One region of the Sporosarcina sp. P26b genome, then DNA from elsewhere that is predicted to be linked to it. Evidence: predicted binding sites of a transcription regulator. Region 1 holds the regulator's gene; each other region holds the start of a gene.
The links. Region 1 encodes LexA, which represses DNA repair genes until DNA is damaged. Its sites were predicted from a motif close to CGAACATATGTTCG; they were not measured.
Positions count from the first base shown of each region.

Region 2: the regulator LexA is predicted to act here: its motif matches at 3,756-3,769, upstream of CSV69_RS08560 (YhjD family protein).
Region 3: the regulator LexA is predicted to act here: its motif matches at 4,037-4,050, upstream of CSV69_RS04200 (YolD-like family protein).

Region 1 is NZ_PDYW01000002.1:280,518-287,216, forward strand. It holds gene CSV69_RS03300 (alpha/beta hydrolase) at 1-207, shown strand, start outside; gene miaA (tRNA (adenosine(37)-N6)-dimethylallyltransferase MiaA) at 191-1,123, shown strand; gene hfq (RNA chaperone Hfq) at 1,164-1,388, shown strand; gene CSV69_RS03315 (methionine gamma-lyase family protein) at 1,483-2,742, shown strand; gene lexA (transcriptional repressor LexA) at 2,792-3,412, opposite strand; gene yneA (cell division suppressor protein YneA) at 3,608-3,934, shown strand; gene CSV69_RS03330 (YneB family resolvase-like protein) at 3,931-4,584, shown strand; gene CSV69_RS03335 (DUF896 domain-containing protein) at 4,652-4,888, shown strand; gene tkt (transketolase) at 4,997-6,699, shown strand, end outside.
Region 2 is NZ_PDYW01000006.1:175,910-182,608, forward strand. It holds gene CSV69_RS08535 (LCP family protein) at 1-186, opposite strand, end outside; gene CSV69_RS08540 (YigZ family protein) at 364-996, opposite strand; gene CSV69_RS08545 (sensor histidine kinase) at 1,147-2,295, shown strand; gene CSV69_RS08550 (response regulator) at 2,324-3,004, shown strand; gene CSV69_RS08555 (nuclear transport factor 2 family protein) at 3,065-3,631, shown strand; gene CSV69_RS08560 (YhjD family protein) at 3,787-4,164, shown strand; gene CSV69_RS08565 (competence protein ComK) at 4,127-4,663, opposite strand; gene CSV69_RS17290 (hypothetical protein) at 5,050-5,175, shown strand; gene CSV69_RS08570 (M20 metallopeptidase family protein) at 5,770-6,699, opposite strand, start outside.
Region 3 is NZ_PDYW01000003.1:84,642-91,340, forward strand. It holds gene CSV69_RS04180 (EAL domain-containing protein) at 1-622, shown strand, start outside; gene CSV69_RS04185 (SDR family NAD(P)-dependent oxidoreductase) at 704-1,456, shown strand; gene CSV69_RS04190 (MarR family winged helix-turn-helix transcriptional regulator) at 1,597-2,022, opposite strand; gene CSV69_RS04195 (methyl-accepting chemotaxis protein) at 2,253-3,965, shown strand; gene CSV69_RS04200 (YolD-like family protein) at 4,073-4,423, shown strand; gene CSV69_RS04205 (nucleotide excision repair endonuclease) at 4,458-4,835, opposite strand; gene CSV69_RS04210 (DUF3298 and DUF4163 domain-containing protein) at 4,955-5,572, shown strand; gene CSV69_RS04215 (proline dehydrogenase family protein) at 5,662-6,672, shown strand.

The DNA of each region.
Region 1 (6,699 bases):
TTATTATTATCAGGAACCGATGATTTAGTTGGGAATCGAGCGAAGGGTGTTTGGAAAGTAGCCAAACAATTTGATAAAGCGAATCAACGACATGTTACTGTTCAGCTGTTTAAAGGCGGCAGACATGAAATGCTACAAGAAACTAATTATAAACAAGTGTATACGACTATAGTGGAGTGGATGAAAAAACATGAATCTGCCATTTGATGTACTAGCAGTAGTAGGACCTACAGCTTCAGGGAAGACAGCACTAAGTACAGCGCTTGCCAAATCATTTAATGGAGAAATCATTAATGGAGACGCTATGCAAGTCTATAAAGAACTGGATATCGGTACGGCTAAGATCCATGCATCTGAAATGAATGGAATTCCACATCATTTCTTTGATGTAAAAGAACCGACAGAGTCGTTTTCTGTGGCGGAATATCAACAGGCAGTTAGACAATGGATTGCAGATATTCAATCTCGCGGGAAATTGCCGATTATTGTAGGTGGTAGCGGAATGTATGTACAATCGGTGCTATTCGATTATCGATTTACAGAACAGGCTGCTGATTCTGAAGTGCGTGCGCGTCTGGAGCAAGAGCTTGAAGCAAAAGGTGCTGATGTATTGCATGCAAGACTGACGGAGTTAGATCCGAAAAGCTCGGAGAAAATACACCCAAACAATCACAGACGTCTTGTGCGTGCGCTTGAGATCCTTGAAGTGACTGGTCTGACAAAACAAGATCACGAAAAACAGTCAGGAAATCAGCCGATGTATCGCTCGTTGATTATTGGACTTGATCTTCCCCGCGAACTACTTTATGAGAGAATCGATTTGCGTGTTGAACAAATGGTAGAAGCAGGTTTGTTTAAAGAAGTCCAGAAATTATGGGATAAGGGAATTCGTCAAACGCAATCAGTTCAGGCGATAGGCTATAAAGAGTTGATCTCCTACTTTGATGGAAAATTGACGAAAGAACAATCAATTGAAGCTGTGATGAAAAACACACGTAATTACGCGAAAAGACAGCTTACCTATTTCCGTAATAAATTACCGGTTCAATGGGTAAATGCTAATCAATCTACGGAAGAAATTTTTCAAGCAACTTGTAAAATAATAAAGGATTTTCAGAAGTAAGTAGGGAATAACTTAATAATAGGAATGAGGAGGCAATTGAATGGCACAAGGAAATATGCAAGATACGTTTTTGAATTCTTTACGTAAGAACAACACATTCGTTACAATCTTTTTGCTTAACGGTTTTCAATTGAAAGGTCTAATCAAGTCATATGACAATTATACCGTTCTACTCGAGTCAGATGGTAAACAACAGCTGATTTATAAGCATGCAATCTCTACGTATGCTCCTTCGAAACCGGTTATTTTAAAAGATGAACAATAAACAGGCGCTTGCCTGTTTTTTTGTTGTCTTTTATTTGGCATACGCATTCCATCTGCTAAAATAGAAGATGATAATATGAAATGAGGTACTACACATGCAAATCGCACCAATTAATGAGAAATTACTGTTAAAAGCTCAAGAAGCAGAAGAAGAAATCGCTCCGTTTGTGAAGACAATGGAAGAAATCGCTTTTTATAACCAAAGAAAAGTATTACAAGCATTCAAAAAGAATCAAGTAAGCGACTTTCATCTATCAGGCTCTACTGGCTATGGATATGATGATAGCGGCCGTGATGTGTTGGAACAAGTCTATTCGGATGTATTCGGGGCGGAAGACTGTCTCGTAAGAAATCAGATTATTTCCGGCACACACGCTATTACAATCAGCTTGTTTGGAATATTACGTCCAGGCGATGAATTGCTTTACATAACAGGTAAGCCATACGATACATTAGAATCCATTATTTCGGGGAACGGCAAAGATACAGGTTCATTGGAAGACTTTCAAATATCCTATCAGCATATCGATTTGAAAGAAGATGGATCTGTTGATTACGCAAAAGCAAAAGAAGCTATTTCCTCTAAGACGAAGATTGTTGCCATTCAACGCTCAAAAGGATATTCAAGCAATCCGTCATTCAGAATCCATGAAATAGAAGCGATAATTAAGGAAGTACGTAAAATGAAGGAAGATGTCGTGATTTTTGTAGATAATTGCTACGGAGAATTTGTTGAAATGAAAGAGCCTGTTGAAGTTGGAGCTGATTTAATGGCAGGTTCACTTATTAAGAATCCAGGTGGCGGATTAGCAAGAACAGGTGGTTATATAGCGGGCAATAAGGACTTGGTTGAGAAGTGTGCATATCGTATGACGTCACCAGGCCTTGGAGCCGAAGCAGGGGCGTCACTCGACACGTTACTGGAGATGTATCAAGGATTCTTCTTAGCGCCGCATGTAGTAAGCCAGGCAGTCAAAGGCGCACTTTTCACATCTGCATTTTTTGGCAGTTTCGGTATGGACACGACACCGCATTACAGTGAGCGTCGTACGGATTTAATCCAATCAGTTAATTTCTTGAACTCGGAACAAATGATTGCATTTTGTCAGATGATCCAGCAAAATTCCCCAATCAATGCCCAGTACGCTCCGGAGCCTTCATATATGCCCGGTTATGCTGATGACGTCATCATGGCAGCGGGTACATTCATTCAGGGGTCCAGTATTGAATTAACAGCTGACGGCCCGATTCGACCACCTTACACAGCATATATTCAAGGTGGTTTGACATATGAACATGTAAAATCGGCTGTTCTCGATTCTATGGAACAGTTGCTTGAAAAGAACTTAGTATAAATAAAAAGTGTATCGAAAACCTTCTAGGTTTCACGATACACTTTTTTTATTAATGAATCATACGGAATACGCCAACAACTTTACCTAATATAGAAACCTTATCTACAATGATCGGCTCCATGGAGGAGTTTTCTGGTTGTAGCCGGAAATAGTCTTTTTCTTTAAAGAAACGTTTAACAGTTGCTTCGTCTTCCTCTGTCATGGCAACAACAATTTCACCATTACTTGCAGAGTGTGTTTGTCTAACAATTACACGGTCTCCATTAAGAATTCCCGCTTCTATCATACTATCTCCTACAATTTCTAACATGAAGATTTCATCTTCTGATGAACCGAACGTATCTGGTAATGGGAAGTATTCTTCTATATTTTCAATTGTTGTGATTGGATTACCAGCAGTAACTTTCCCGATTAATGGTACATGCATAACACCACTTTTTAATTCATCCAATCCTTCTGGATCCAAGATCTCGATGGCGCGGGGTTTAGTTGGATCCCGGCGTATGAAACCTTTACTCTCGAGTCTTGATAAGTGACCGTGAACCGTGGAACTTGATGCCAGTCCGACAGCTTCTCCAATTTCACGAACGGAAGGTGGATAGCCTTTTAAACGAACTTCATCTTTTATGAAAGCGAGTATTTCTTCTTGTCTTTTTGATATTTTCTTCAACAGATTCACCTCTTCTACTAGTTTACGAGCAATGGAATACTGAACCACTATTTTGAATATAGTATAACATGTGTTCGGCTACTAATCAAACAAAGGTTCTAATTTTGCTTGACATGGAATCGTATGTTCTCTTATAATTAAGAACAAGCATTCCGAACGTGTATTCTAAATGCAGGAAATAGAGGAGGAATTATGATGGAGTATATTAAAGAATTTATCAAAAATAATTATTATTTTGCAGTATTATTAGCTGTTTGTGTTTCATTCGCTTGGGTTCAGTTCGATAAAATGGCTGAAGAAGATCACTATATAGAAATCGTTATTAATGAAGGAGATACACTTTGGCAGCTAGCGTCCAACTACTCTGAAGATATACCAACTAGCCACTGGATCGAACAAGTACGTTCATTAAATGAATTACCTACTGATCAAATCGTTTCGGGTGAATTACTACGTGTGCCTGTTAAAATGGATAAACAGACAGATATCCGAGTAGCTGAAGTAGGAGAGGGATCCAGATGACAGAAAAGAGATGTGTAATCTATTGCCGTGTGAGTACAGAAAAGGAGACACAAGAACAATCTATTATTAGGCAACAAGAAGAACTTGAAAAATTAGCATCTGAGTTGTCTTATGATTGTGTTGGAATCTATACAGATCGGCAAAGTGGCTATGACATGGATCGCGAAGGTCTTTTATCTATGTTAGATCAAATCCAAGATGGCACAGTCGATGCACTGTTCATTCAAGACGAAACACGTTTAGGACGAGGCAATGCCAGGGTCGCAATTTTACATGTGATTGCTAAAAGTGAGACTACTGTAATTACCAATCATTCTAACGGTACGATAGAACTGAATGAAATGGATACGATGTTGCTTGAAATTCTTGCAATCGTAGAAGAATATCAACGGAAATTACATAATGCAAAAATACGTAGAGGGATGAAACGTGCTGTTGACAAAGGGTATGACCCTTCGAAGAATTTACGTAATATCGACCAAGCTCCAGGGCGTGAGCGACTTGAGGTTCCAATAGAAGAAATTGTTTCACTACGCAACAAAGGTCTAACATACGAAGAAATTGCAACTGTATTAAATGGGTTAGGTCATGCGGTTAGCAAAGCGACGGTTCATAGAAGGTATAGGGAGTTTATAACACAGCAACACTAATAGGTTGCACTTTTCCTTCAGGTTGTTTACATTTTACTAAACGACTTATTTATGGAGGCTTTTAATAATGCTATCAGAAAAGAAAATACAACGTATCAATGAACTTGCGAAAAAAAAGAAAACAACAGGATTATCGATTGAAGAAGCCAAAGAACAAACGCAACTAAGAAAAGAATACTTAGAAACATTCCGTTCAAGTATGCGTGAGACAATTGAATCGGTCAAAGTGTTGGATCCAGAAGGAAATGATGTAACACCTGAAAAAGTCAAACAAGCTCGTGCGAACCAAAAACCGCTAAATTGATGATAGGTAAAGGATTAATATTGTAATTAGCGTTGGAATTGACTACACTAGAGTAGGAATATGTACTATAAAACACTCATATGAGACAGGACGGAAAGGATGTACAGCATGACCGAAAAAATCGATCAACTGGCAATAACAACAATCCGAACATTATCAATCGATGCGATTGAAAAAGCAAATTCAGGTCACCCAGGATTACCGATGGGCGCAGCACCGATGGCTTATACATTATGGACGAAGCATTTGCATCATAATCCATCCAACCCACAATGGTTCAATCGTGATCGTTTTGTACTTTCAGCGGGTCACGGCTCGATGTTACTTTACAGCTTGTTACACTTGAGCGGCTATGGCTTGAGTATTGATGACTTAAAGAACTTCAGACAATGGGATTCAAAAACTCCAGGACATCCGGAATACGGACACACAGCAGGAGTGGAAGCGACTACAGGACCTCTTGGACAAGGCATTGGTATGTCTGTAGGTATGGCAATGGCAGAGAAACATCTTGCTGCAACGTACAATAAACCAGGTTTTGATATTGTAGACCATTACACATACGCACTTTGTGGTGATGGCGATCTAATGGAAGGCGTAGCAGCGGAAGCTATTTCTATGGCTGGCCATCTTCAATTAGATAAATTGATCGTATTATATGACAGTAATGATATTTCTTTAGATGGCGACTTGGATATGTCTTTCTCTGAAAACATTAAAAAGCGCTTTGAATCCTATGGCTGGAACTACTCAAGAGTAGAAGATGGCAATGATATAAAATCTGTTTCAGATGCAATTGAAGCAGCAAAAGGCAACACAGGCGGACCGACAATCATTGAAGTGAAAACTGTCATTGGTTATGGTTCACCAAACAAATCTGGTAAGGCCGATGCACATGGAGCGCCACTAGGTGAAGATGAAATGGCTCTTACAAAAGAGTATTATAAGTGGACGTTCGAAGAAGACTTCCATGTTCCTGAAGAAGTTTATGACCGATTCAATTCAGCAACAGATCAATTAGGCGTGCAATCAGAGCAACAATGGAATGACTTGTTCGAAAGTTATCAAAACGAACACAAAGAATTAGCTGCACAATTTAAACAAGCGATTGCAAATGAACTTCCAGCTGACTTACAGGACCAAATGCCAGTTTATGAAGCAGGTGCTTCTGTGGCGACACGTTCTGCGTCTGGTGATTCAATCAATGCATTAGCGAAAGCTGTTCCCGCTTTATTTGGGGGTAGTGCGGATCTTGCAGGATCAAATAAGACAACAATTAAAAATACGGGTGATTTCTCCGCTAGTGATTATTCGGGACGGAATATCTGGTTTGGAGTACGTGAATTCGCGATGGGGACTGCACTTAACGGTATGACTCTTCATGGCGGAGTGAAAGTTTTCGGCGGAACATTCTTCGTGTTCAGCGATTACGTGCGACCTGCTATTCGTCTTTCGGCGCTAATGGGATTACCTGTGACATACGTCTTTACACATGACAGCGTTGCAGTCGGAGAAGACGGCCCAACACATGAACCTGTTGAACAGTTGGCTTCATTACGTGCGATGCCTGGATTGTCTATCATTCGTCCGGCTGACGGAAATGAAACATCTGCTGCTTGGCATATAGCTGCTACTTCAAAAGACACACCAACTGTGTTGGTATTGTCTAGACAAAATCTTGAAGTATTGCCAAAATCACAAGAGCTTGCTATGGAATACGTACCAAAAGGTGCGTACGTCATTTCACCTGCTGTTAAAGAGCAAGCAGATGGTTTACTGCTAGCAAGCGGCTCTGAAGTAAGTCTTGCTGT
Region 2 (6,699 bases), on a different contig from region 1:
TATTTCTTTTGGTTCCTGTTTCGCAATCGGTTCATAAGAACGGTCCAATACGGTCATCGCTTGGTTATGCAACTTGAAAGCATAGCCAGCAACGGCTAGAGCCGCGATGAAGAACGTGAATAATGCTATTTTCAAGAAGCGTTTCGTTTTAGAAACCTTCTTTTTCTTATATTCTTCTCTTTTCATTTTATACCTCCAGGTGTACGGCAGAAAGAACCGTAGATAGCGAATCTATGGGAAGTCACTTTTAACTAATAGAGGCAAATCTTCGCATAACGTTTCATCGTCATAGAATGAATTCAGACCTATTATTCATACGATTCATCTTCTACCATTATACCTGTTTTTCGAATGGACGTATAGTCAGATGTCGAACTCCAAGAATTCATGTCCAGTTGTGGCGAGGACTGCCTGACCGTTCGTCAATTCCATCATCCATTCCTGAAAAATCTCTTGTTCTTCTTCAGGAACATATAAAAAGAGTTCAACGTCCTCTTCATAGACGATCTCTTTTAAAGGGTAGTCGGATTGCCGTACTTCGTTTTCTACTTTGCCAAGCCAAGTATAATCAATAGAAATTTTCACTAAGGCGTGCAATTTTCTTTCCACTACACCCGTTGCGGCAATGCCTTCAGAAGCTGCTTTGCCGTAAGCACGAATTAATCCGCCGCCGCCGAGTTTGATACCACCGAAATAACGGGTCACGACGATGACGGTGTCTTTTAAGTGTTGTTTTTTCAAAACTTCCAAAATAGGGAAGCCGGCTGTACCTGAAGGCTCACCGTCATCATTCGCTTTTTGGATCTGGTCATGTTCTCCTATAATATATGCGGAACAATTATGTGTGGCTGTATGATGGTTCTTTTTGATGTCCTGTATGAAGTCCAATGCCTCGTGTTCCGTCTCGACTCTTTTGACAAATGACAGAAAACGGGATTTTTGGATGACGAATTCACTCTCTCCGTATAACTTTACGGTTTTATAATTGGCTCGCATTTGTCGTTCCCCCTACATTTGTAATATACTTATAATACTTTTACATCATTAAAATGATATACTGTATATGAAGTGTATAAGTATTTAGGCTAAACTGCAATAATGCTCACTTTGCGTAATTTCACATAGACGGGTGCGGGAGGGAGATATTTGAACGATAAGGCAATTGACATTCAACAGATGGAGAAAATCTTTGGCAACATGGTTAATGTAATGGATCGTTCGAAAAGCGACATTTTCTTAATTAGTGAACAAAGCCGCCGAAGTTTTGAAGAAATGCAAAAAGAGTTAGCAGAAGTGAAAGAAAGTATTTCTCATGTGATAACAGAAGGCGATTCTCTTGAGAGTTTGTCACGCCACTCACGGAAACGTTTGGCTACTGTATCTAAAGACTTTATAACGTATAGCGAAGAAGAAGTGAAACAAGCATATAGTGTGGCAAATGACTTGCTTGTACGTGCCTCCATCAATAAAATGGAGGAGAAGCAACTTCGTGAAAAACGGGATGAACTCGAACGACGACTAACGCTGCTGCTTTCTACAATTGAAAGAGCGGATCAACTTGTTAATCAAGTAACCACTGTAATCACATATTTGACATCTGATTTAAAAAATGTAAGTACAGCACTAGAAACGGCCCGACAGAAACAAGATTTTGCGGTCCAAATTATTCAAGCGCAAGAAGAAGAACGGAAACGATTATCACGTGACATTCATGACGGACCAGCTCAAATGCTGGCGAATGTCTTGATGCGTTCAGGTTTAATCGAAAAAACATTTGTCCAGCATGGTCCAGAACAAGCGATGCAAGAACTTTCTTACCTTAAAGAAATGGTAAGGGGAGCGCTATCTGAAGTGCGCCGCATCATTTACGATTTACGGCCTATGGCTTTGGATGACCTGGGACTTGTTCCGACATTACGAAAATATTTGTCGACCATTAGTGAATACGAGGCTCCGCTAATCATTAACTTTCAAAGTAACGGAGCAGAAAAACGATTTGCTTCCAATTTTGAAGTAGGCATTTTTCGTCTCATACAGGAATCAGTAAATAATAGTATCAAGCATGCGAAAACTGATGAAATATGGGTGAAAATTGAGTGGTTGCGTGAAACCGTCAATATATTGATCAAAGACCAAGGTCTTGGTTTTGATACAAAAGAAGTAAAAGAGAAATCTTTTGGTTTGATTGGAATGCAGGAGCGTGTGGAGTTGTTGAAAGGGAAAATGAAGGTCACCTCGAAAGTCGGGGAAGGCACTTCAATACTTTTCCAAATTCCGCTGGACAAAGAACTGTAAGTAAGGTAATTATTGGGAGGAATAGAATATGGAAGCGACGAAAATTTTGATAGTAGATGATCACCAATTGTTCCGTGAAGGAGTTAAACGAATTTTAGATTTTGAAGAATCGTTTACCGTAGTAGCAGAAGGCGACGATGGAGTAGAAGTAGTGGAGTTGTACAGAGAATATGAGCCAGACGTAGTGCTGATGGATATTAATATGCCACGCATGAATGGTGTAGACGCAACTGAGCAATTAGTTAAAGAGTTCCCTGATGCGCGCGTTATCATGCTATCGATCCACGATGATGAATCATACGTTACACATGCTTTGAAAACAGGTGCACTAGGCTATATGCTGAAAGAAATGGATGCAGACGCAATTGTACAAGCAATCAAAGTAGTAGCGAATGGTGGTTCGTACTTGCACCCGAAAATCACGCATAACTTGGTATCTGAATTCCGTCGTTTAAGCGAAAGAGAACATAAAGGATCCTTCCAACAGAACGATATTCGTCGTCCACTTCATTTATTGACGAAGCGCGAATGTGAAGTTCTGCAATTGCTGACAGATGGCCAAAGTAACCGAACAATTGGTGAAACGCTATTCATCTCAGAAAAAACAGTGAAAAACCACGTTTCAAGCATTCTACAAAAAATGAGTGTAAATGACCGGACACAAGCTGTTGTAACAGCAATCAAAAATGGTTGGGTAGAAGTAAAATAATTAAAAATGAAAAAAGGTCTTTGCACGCTGAAGGCCTTTTTCTCTACGTAGGAGGGGCATATGAAGAAAAAAATAGCAGTCGCGTCCATGGCGTTGGTACTCGTATTAGGTGCATGTGGTAACCAAGATGAAACAAAACAGAATGATCCAGAAACTGGCGAAGCTGCACCGGGTAATGGAGCAATCGATCATGGAATAGATGATAATAAAGTCGGGTTCAGCATGGCTGGCGACGAAGTTGAAGAAGCAGTAGATGTACCCGAAGAAGAAAAAACAAAAATTCTAGCTGCTTTTGACAACTATATCGAGACGCTGAACAATCAGGATGTCGAAGGGTATCTGGCTACACTTTCACCTAAAGGCTATGACTTAGATGAAGAGCGTCAAGCTACAGAAGAAATGCTTGAGAATACTACAATGAAACGCGAAGTAGACAATGAAACGATTGTAAAATATAAAGAAGACAGTGCACAGTTATTTTCTACGTTAAAAACTACATTTACGGATATTGAGACAGGAGTAGAAAATACACCTGAAGGCCGTCAAGTGACTGTGTTCAATAAAGAAGACGGTGAATGGAAAGTGTTCTCCATCCACTTTATCGGTGATGAGCCAGGGAACCAATAAACGAGTACACATATCGATTTTGTGACAAAACTTCCAGTACTGACAACTGGAAGTTTTTTTATGCAAAAAAAAGCCATACTATGAGTACTTGCTTTTCTGCGCTAAAGGAATTATAATCGATGTAGGAACATACGTTCTGTAAGGAGGCGATTTCTGTGCCTTTGATCCCCGCGGAGGCAATGCCCTATTTAGAGAACTATATTTACCTGCCCATGCTATTGACGATTATGGAACGGGATCGCCAGTTACTGGAGAAGGTGCCGTTCAAACTGAAAAGTCCCTATCTTAATTTGCTAGACGAAACGATGCATACCGTATCCACTGATTTACAAATGACAGCTATGTATTTGCATAAGCACAAAATGAAAGTAGTACGCCGTTCAACAGATGAACTGTTTACGGAATATGTATTTTTACATGATGGCTATCAAGATATACGTCGCTATTTGAATGTACGCTTACGTAATCGATCGGAAGAACTGTTAAATTTGTATCTCAGGAAATTGGTGAATCGGAGCTCTTCGGGTCCATGATCATATAATATGAACTGCGTAACTGCTCCTGAGCATTTTCAAATCGTTGCGATAAAATATGTGACAAGGCCATCTGCCGATAAACGGTAGCCAGTGATGTATCAAGTTGCATTTGCGTATCGTTTTTCAGAACGACGGAGACGCCATCTTTGTTCTGAACAGCATCTTTTACTGCGTGATAAGCTACCCATGTGTTTTTATGTAAGGTAGGGGACAGTAAAGGGAAAAATAATAGCGGCTGATCATTTGAATGCGTCAGCATGATCGGAGGCTTTGGACGATTTCTTAAATCCACCTTGGAGCTGTTGATGATGGACTCGAAGTTGGAACGGTAATGCGCACAAGAATCTCTCATGATTTCTAATGGTGTTTTCTCAACAATGAACGTCCGGTCGCTTTCCACTACTTTTGTATAGTATGGGTTGGCATGTTGTCCATGAAGTAATGCAAAAGTATGGAATGTTACGATGTAAGACGACAGATGATGTGGATTAGCCATATTCTTCCCTCCTGTTTTATAGGACCATATACGTATTAATTATAGTATAGAAAAAACTAAAATCAACTGTAATGTTGGAAGATAGCGAGTATTCTATTAATATGTTAGGTTTTATCGAATTATTGGCAGGTAGCTGGTAAAGGTGAAGGCAACGTTGATCGACGTTGCAGGCGGACGCTTTCCCGAGGGCGTGGCTTGAGCTGCTTCCCTCACTTCGTTCAGTCCAGGGTCTCAAGGCGCACGCTGATCCTCCAGGAGTCGCCTTACACTTACGATCAACTGGTTTGTTGTTCTATCTATTATGTTGCTAATTACTGTTATTGGTGATGGGAATAGATGGGGTCGTGGCTCGACATTGGCTTGTGCATGGAAAGTAGTGAGGGCTCTTGCTTTGGACTCGCGCAGGCACGTGGGGGATTGCCTCCAGCCATGAGCCAGCTGGCGGTGGAGCTGCCAGTTGTCTCACGGTCACGGCCTACCCCGCAGTTGTGCCTGCGCTACTGAGTGGTTGACAAGTTAGATTGTGTTTTATAGAAAATGAAAACCAGTGACTGGGTGGTACGATTCTTCTGTCTTAGCAAAGTCATTAGGAGATAGATTAGGTCGTTGCTCGATATTGGCTTGTTCATTGAAAGTGGTGAGGGTAATGCTTTAGACTCGCGCAGGCACGTGGGGGATTGCCTCCAGCCATAAGCCAACTAGCGGTGGAGCTGCTAGCTGTCTCATGGCCACGGCCGACCCCGCAGTTGTGCCTGCGCTACTGGGTACAAACCAAGTTGGGTTGTGGTTTATAGTAGATAAAACCAGTGACCTGGTAGTATTCGTTCCTTGTTTTTGCAAAAGAAGAATCAGAACTGCTCTACACATTATCTAACGAAGGCGGAAGCCATCCACCACCGCCGAAGTGGGGCCAATGATCGCCCCACTTACACTGCCAGTCAACCCGCTACCTTAGCATAAAAAAGGAAGGGTAGGGGTTGCAAAAACTACTACCTAACTTCGTATCCTACTTACTATGCACTACCGCCACATTATCAAACCCCAACACAAAAAAACTGAAGACATCCCCACATTCTTAGGGCATGTCTTCAGTCAATTGCATTTATTTAGTTCTGATAATCAATAGCCGCCGCGCCCAATGTCTTAGCCGCTGCCATCATAGCCTTTTCATCGAAATCAAAACGTGGGTGATGATGTGGATAAGCATCTGCTGGTTGTGCACCTGTGAAGAAGAACGTACCTGGAATCTTCTCGAGGTAGTAGGCGAAATCTTCGCCGCCCATTTGAGGTTGCATTTCTTCTACGCCTTTTAAACCAGGAATAGACTCAGCCACTGCTTTTAGGTAGTCCGTTTCTTTTTCGTGATTAACTACTGCTGGATAGCCGCGGAAGTATTCTACGGTGATTTCACAATCGTTTGCAAGTGCTGTACCTTCAGCTACGCGCTTGATTTCTTTTTCCATCTGGTCGCGTACGTCGTTTGTGAATGTACGAACCGTTCCACCTAGAACTGCCTGATCCGCAATGACGTTAAAGGCATTTTCTGAAACGAATGAACCGACGGATAGAACAGCTGATTCGATTGGATCAACGCGTCTTGAGACGATTTGTTGAAGATTCGTTACTAACTGTGAACCAATTACGATCGCGTCTTTTGTTTGATGCGGAGCAGCGCCATGTCCGCCAGCCCCTTGAACGGTAATGTTAAATCGATCCGCCGCAGCCATCACTGGACCTGCACAGTAATGGATCACGCCTGATTCGAGTAGTGACCAGAGATGCGTACCGAAAATCACATCGACGCCTTCTAGACAACCGTCTTCGATCATCGCAATAGCGCCACCTGGAGCTAGTTCTTCTGCGTGTTGATGGATAAATACATATTCTCCTGAAAGCTCATCGCGCATTTCATTCATCGCTTTTGCAAGTTGAAGGAGAGTGGCAGTATGGCCATCATGCCCGCAAGCGTGCATAACGCCTGGTACAGTGGAAGCATAAGGTGTATCTTTTTGGTCTTGAATAGGTAGTGCATCAAA
Region 3 (6,699 bases), on a different contig from region 1:
TTTCTACCATAAAGACGGTAGAGTGATCTATCCAAATGAAATCTTCACCGCAGCAAAAGAACGCGGTAGGTTATATGCTCTCGACAGAGTCTGTCGTCTGACGGCCGTTCGGTATGCAAAGCGTATTACGCAAAAAGCATTCATTAATTTCATTCCAACGTCTATATATTCACCTGAGTTTTGCTTGCGATCTACTATTAAATTAGCGAATGATTTGGAGATTGACCCATACCGTTTGATTTTTGAAGTAGTGGAGTCAGAAAAAGTAGAAGACATGGACCATTTAAAAACCATTTTGGAGTACTATCATTCAAGAGGATTCGAGTATGCGCTTGACGATGTAGGGGAAGGCTATAACACGGTTGAAGTATTGTCTTTTCTTCGTCCGAACTATATGAAGCTTGATATTAAGTATGTGCAAGGTGTCGCTACTGATCCTGCTAAGCAAGTTATAGCAGCGAAGTTTCTTGAAAAAGCGCTAGCGGTAGATGCGATTCCATTAGCGGAAGGGATAGAAGAAGTAGAAGATTTTGAGTGGTTGAAAGCGAAAGGATACCAATTATTTCAAGGTTATTTATTTGGTAAACCTTCAGCAGTTCCACTAGCTGAAATCTTGATATGAAGCATACGTGTGGACGGGGTTAATTAGTTTACATTGAATTTAGTTTAATGTTAAAATAAAATTAATAAGGAGATGATACATATGAAATTAGACAAAAAAGTGGCAATCATCACAGGCGGAGCAGGAGGCATCGGATTAGGAATCGCTACGGCATTCGTAAAAGAAGGAGCGACTGTTGCGATCGTTGACTTGAACAAAGAAGCAGGCGAAGCGGCGATTGAAAAATTGCAGAAAATCTCTCCGCAATCGATTTTTCTTCAAGCGGACTTAACTGCACGAGAAGAATTACCTTCCATTGTTGAGCAAGTTGTAACGAAACTCGGTAAATTGGATGTTTTAGTTAACAACGCTCATGCTTCACGTATGAAATCTATTGAAGAGATGACACAAGAAGACATAGACCTGTCGTTCAATACAGGATTTTATCCGACGCTCTACTTGATGCAAGCGGCTCTTCCGCACTTGAAAGAGTCAAAAGGATCCGTTATTAACTTCTCATCCGGTGCAGGATTAAACGGTGATGTGAACCAAGGTTCATACGCTGCGGCGAAAGAAGCTATCCGCGGGATCACAAGAGTGGCGGCGAATGAATGGGGAGAATACGGTATCACGTGTAACCTTATTTCACCAATTGCTAAAACACCAGGCATTGAGCATTGGGGTAAAGAAAATCCCGAAGCTTATCAAGCGATTCTTGCGAAAAATCCACTTGGACGCCTTGGTGATCCAGAGAAAGACATCGGTCGCACCGCAGTATTCCTAGCGAGCGAAGACGCTTCTTACATCACCGGTCAAACGATGATGGTCGACGGCGGATCTATCAAATTACGTTAATACATTATTCAAAGCTGTCCTGATTTTATGGGGCAGCTTTTTTGTATGGAAGAATGAGCGAGTTCGCAACAGCCTTTACCAGTTATCTAGCTATACCCTTGCCAAAACAAAAAAGCTGCTCCGTAGTGGAACAGCTCCCCTCAAACAAACGTGTTATTTAACTTAGTGTAAATTTGGATTAAACTATTTCGTTCAGCTTCCGATAAGTGACTAAAGAACTCCGAACGCACTTGCATTCCACATCTCTGTGCTTCACCTAAAATTTCTAGGCCCATGGGAGTTATTTTCCAATACTTTGTTCTGCGGTCTTTTTCATCATTCCGCAACGTAATAAACTCGCTTTTAATGAGCTTTGACGACAAATGCGTCAATGAAGCGGGTGTAAAGCCTAGTGTCTCAGCCAAGTCAGAAGGACGTTGCTCACCTTTGTTATGTAACTCTAGCAACACAAGGATATGGGAGATGCCTAGGGACAGCTTAGATTCTTGCTGGAAACGGATCAGCATTTTATTCGTCACTTGATCCATTAAATGTACCAAATTAAAAATTGTTTGTTTTTCATTCAAAAAGAACGCCTCCCTTTCCTTCAAGAAACTTTATGTTTATATACTATTCATCATACAATATTATATACGAAATGAAACAGTTGTGACACGATAATAATACCTACGTCTTGCTTATTATTTTATATTTAAAGAGTTTTTCATTTTCTTCTTTTTAATTGTAGATTGATAGCGTATGATAAAGACAACGAATGAACTAGATGAACTAAATAGGAAGGTGGGCATAAGGTTTGATGAAAGTTAAAGATTCGTTAACATTTCAGCTAGGTACGATTATAGCTGGAATCTTGGTGGTGATGTTAGCCATTACATCACTAGCTACATATAAGACTGCTTATGACAAATTATATGACGCTGCAGGAATTGAAGCATATGGATGTGCCAATATTACTACTGGATTGATTCGACCGGGTGATATGGACAAGGCATTAGCTGGTGAGGCAGATACACAAGATGAGATTGGTAAGACGTTGAACTGGACAACTGAACACAAGAATATATTTGAAACACAATATATTGTGGATTTGGACGGAAAACTCATTGCGCTTGACGATAATTTGAGGGCGAAAGGGTTTAAACCGGGAGATCAGTTCCATTTGGACAAAGAAGCGATTGATGAGTTACTTGAACACCAACATCCAACCTACTCTCAACCTTACGAGTATGGCGACATGAAGCGACTTTCAGGTTATGCGCCTATTCATAAGGATCAGGATACTAGTAAAGAAATCATTGCAGTAAGTGTCATTGATTTTGATGCCAACATTGTCAAACAACGTACATGGGATGTCGTACGCGATGGGATTTTACTCAGTATCATTCCGATGTTGCTGGCTTCAGTCGGAACAGGCTTCCTGATTCGCCGGAAAACGAAGCCGATTACGAGTTTAATTGAGCAGGCGAAGAAAATTGCGGACGGCGACTTGGCGGTTCAACCGACAGAAGTGAAATCACAAGACGAAGTGGGCGACTTGGCTCGTACACTGAATCGGATGACGGTGAACTTACAAGATATGATTGCGACGATGAATACGACTTCGCAGCATTTATCTGAAAACGCGGGAGAAACTTCTGCATCACTTTCTGAAATGCGTGAAGCGATCACGATGGTTGCGAATAATATTGAAGAAGTTGTCACAGCGGTTACGGATAGCACGTCGTCTGCGGAGCACGCAACAGGTATTCTGACGGGATTAGCAAGTGGTTTGGACAACACGAAGCAAAGTGCCGATTCCATGCTAAATAATTCCAATGAAACGATGAAGATTGCACTAGAAGGCGCGAAACGTGCGGAAGAAATTCGTGACGATATGGAATTAATTCGAAATGGTTCACAGGAAGTAGGAGACACCATCCAAAACTTGGTTGAATCTACGACGAAGATCCAAAATATCACGGGCTCCATCGCAGGAATCGCAGCTCAAACGAATTTACTCGCATTGAACGCATCCATTGAAGCGGCTCGTGCAGGTGAACACGGTAAAGGCTTTGCGGTAGTTGCGGAAGAAGTACGAAACCTTGCTGAGCAATCCAATCAGGAAGTACTTGAAGTAGAGAAGCTGGTAAAAGATATTTCGGATCGCATCCAGCAAGTTATTACTTCTACATCAGAAAATACGAAACATATCACGAAAGGTACAGAAACGGTGAAGCTAACGTCTGAGTCTTTGAGTAATATTTCCGTAGCAGTTGGAGAAACTGTCAAAGAAATTAAAAACATCTCGAACTTGATGACGTCAGAAGCTTCGAAATCAACAGAAGCTGTTCAGTTGATCGAGCACTTGACACACTCTGTACAAAATATAGAAGATATGACGAATAATATTGCAGCAGCTGCCGAGCAAACGACAGCAAGCATCGAAGAAATCTCAGAACGTTCCATGCAGACCAATCAAATGGCGCAGGAACTTGAAGTGTTTGTCGGTTCATTCAAATTACCTAAATAAACACTCGGCCATCGCTTTTCAAGCGATGGTCTTTTTTACTATTGATTTTCGAATGTACGTTCTGTATACTACGAACATACATACGCTTAAGAAATGGGGAATACGTGATGGAAAGGAATCGAGATAGAGGGAAATTGAAGTGGACCTCGCTAATGCTGCCTGAACACCTCGAGAGACTGCGTGATTGGCAACGAGAGGACCACTATATAGAACGACTCGAGTTGACTGACTGGGAGCTACAAACGATGCAGGAGACGCTTGAAGTAGCTTGGCGCAGACGTTGTGAGACATGGATCAAAACGTGGCATGATGGGGAAGTCCGCTTTCATCAAGGGGTGATTGAAGCGCTCGATTTGCAAACGATGACAATTGTACTGCGCGATCCGTTCGGAACAGAAAGAATTCATGTGGCGGATGTGATGGATGTTCGGTTATCAAGAGAAGCTGACGGATTGTAGACAAAAATAAAAGCCGTCTGCGAAGGCAGACAGCTCAGTCTCTGAAAAATGCTTTTTCTACGTTGTACTTGGCTTGCTGTGTGTTGATTACGTACGTTTCGTAGATTTCGCGTTCCATTGGATCATCGATGATAACAGCGGAAATTTTCGCTACTTCTTCACGGTGATTACGCAATGGAGACACTTGGTCTTCAAAATGCTTTTTCAGACGTGGACGTAATTTTCGTGCTTTTCCTACGAATAACAACTCGTCGCTTTGGTTGAAGAACAACAAAAGGCCGCCTTTATCCCGTGGAATATCATGAAAATCGATGAAACCATAGATTGGCTTGATCGGTGTTTCATCCGGTCCCATTTCTTGTTTTCTGCGAACGATCGTTACGTCCGGTTTAGGTAATGTAATATTGATCATTTTACTTCACATCCTCATATCAGTCAGTGTTTATCCTATCATATGACAGAAAAAAAAGCGAGAAACTTTCCATCCAACCCTTGCATATAGTAGACAAATGTCTGGGGAAGGATGAAACGATGAAAAATCCTGCTGTTATAGAAACGTATCATCTATCGAATACGAGGCCAAAAGTGGATGTGTATTATCCTGTCATCACGAAACTAGATGATCCAAAAGTCCAGAAGAAGCTAAATGACGTACTCTTCAAGGAAATGAATAAATTACTTGTGGAAAATAATTATTATGAATCAAGTCTTGTGGAATTGGTGGCAAATTACGAAGTCAAAAATAACCAACGTGATATTTTAAGCATCAACTTAATCGTCTACTCATTCACAGGCGGAGCGCATGGTATGACATACGTTAAATCGCTGACGCTCGATACGAAGACGGGAAGGCAATACAATTTGCAAGATTTATTCAAGCCGGGCAGTCCATATGTCCAGAAAATCTCGGAATATATTAGACGTCATATTCAGCAATGGAAAACGCCCGTCTTAGAACCATTCACTAAAATACGTCCTGATCAGGATTTCTATATAGGTGATACTAGTTTGGTTGTTTATTTCCAATTGTACGAAATTTCTCCTTACGTGGCAGGTTTCCCTTATTTCCCGATACCGTTACTCGATTTACAAGAAATCATCAAACCGAATAGTCCCGCAGATCGCATGTTACCATTTATCGGATTTTGAGAATAAACTGAATAAACTATTGTATGGGCTTACATGACGAAATAGTGTTATAATTTCAATATACTAAATATACAATTGAGGTGGAAACTATGCTAAGAGATTTCTTTATCGGTTTATCTGAAAATCAACTATTGAATCAAGCTGCCCAAAAATACGGCTTCCAATTAGGAGCCCAACAAGTGGTGGCAGGAACCAACATCGAAGAAATGATCAAAAGTGTCAAAGAGCTCAATCAAGCAGGTATTTCATGCACGATCGACAATCTGGGTGAATTTGTGTTCGAAAAAAGCGAGGCCATCGAAGCGAAAGAACAAATCTTAGCCGTAGTGGACGCAATCCAAGAACATCAAGTGGATGCGCACATCTCACTCAAACCATCACAGCTTGGCCTCGATATTGACTATGACTTTTGCAAACAACAAATCGAAGAAATCGTTGAACGTGCAAGCCAAAACGAGATCTTCGTTAATTTCGACATGGAAAATTACGACCGACTAAACCCGACGTTTAAGCTACTCGATGAATTGAAGGTGGCGGGCTATAAAAATATCGGTACGGTCATTCAAGCGTATTTCCACAATGCGATGGACAATACGAAAAGATACGAAGATACACGTCTTCGTTTAGTGAAAGGCGCTTACAAAGAGTCGCCTGATGTCGCGTATATGGATAAAGCTGATATTGATGAAAATTATATAAAGATTATTGAAGAACATCTATTGCATGGAACGTTCACGTCGATTGCGACACATGACCACAATATCATCAATCATGTGAAGCGATTTGTGAAGGAGCATGATATTTCCCGTAATCAGTTCGAGTTCCAAATGTTATACGGTTTCCGCAACGAGTTGCAGTTGCAACTGGCGAAAGAGGGCTATAACTTCTGTACATACGTACCATTTGGCGAGGACTGGTACGGGTACTTCATGCGAAGATTAGCGGAGCGTCCGCAGAATATGAATTTGATTGTCAAGCAAGTGTTTAATAAGAAAACGAATACGGCGATTGGTTTAGTTGCTGGAGCGTTTGTGCTTGGGCGTTTGAGCAAGCGTGGGAGTGGCGAGAAGAAAGATGGCGGCTGGATTAAATATCGGTGATTGGATTTAGGACAAAGTGAGTGGGAG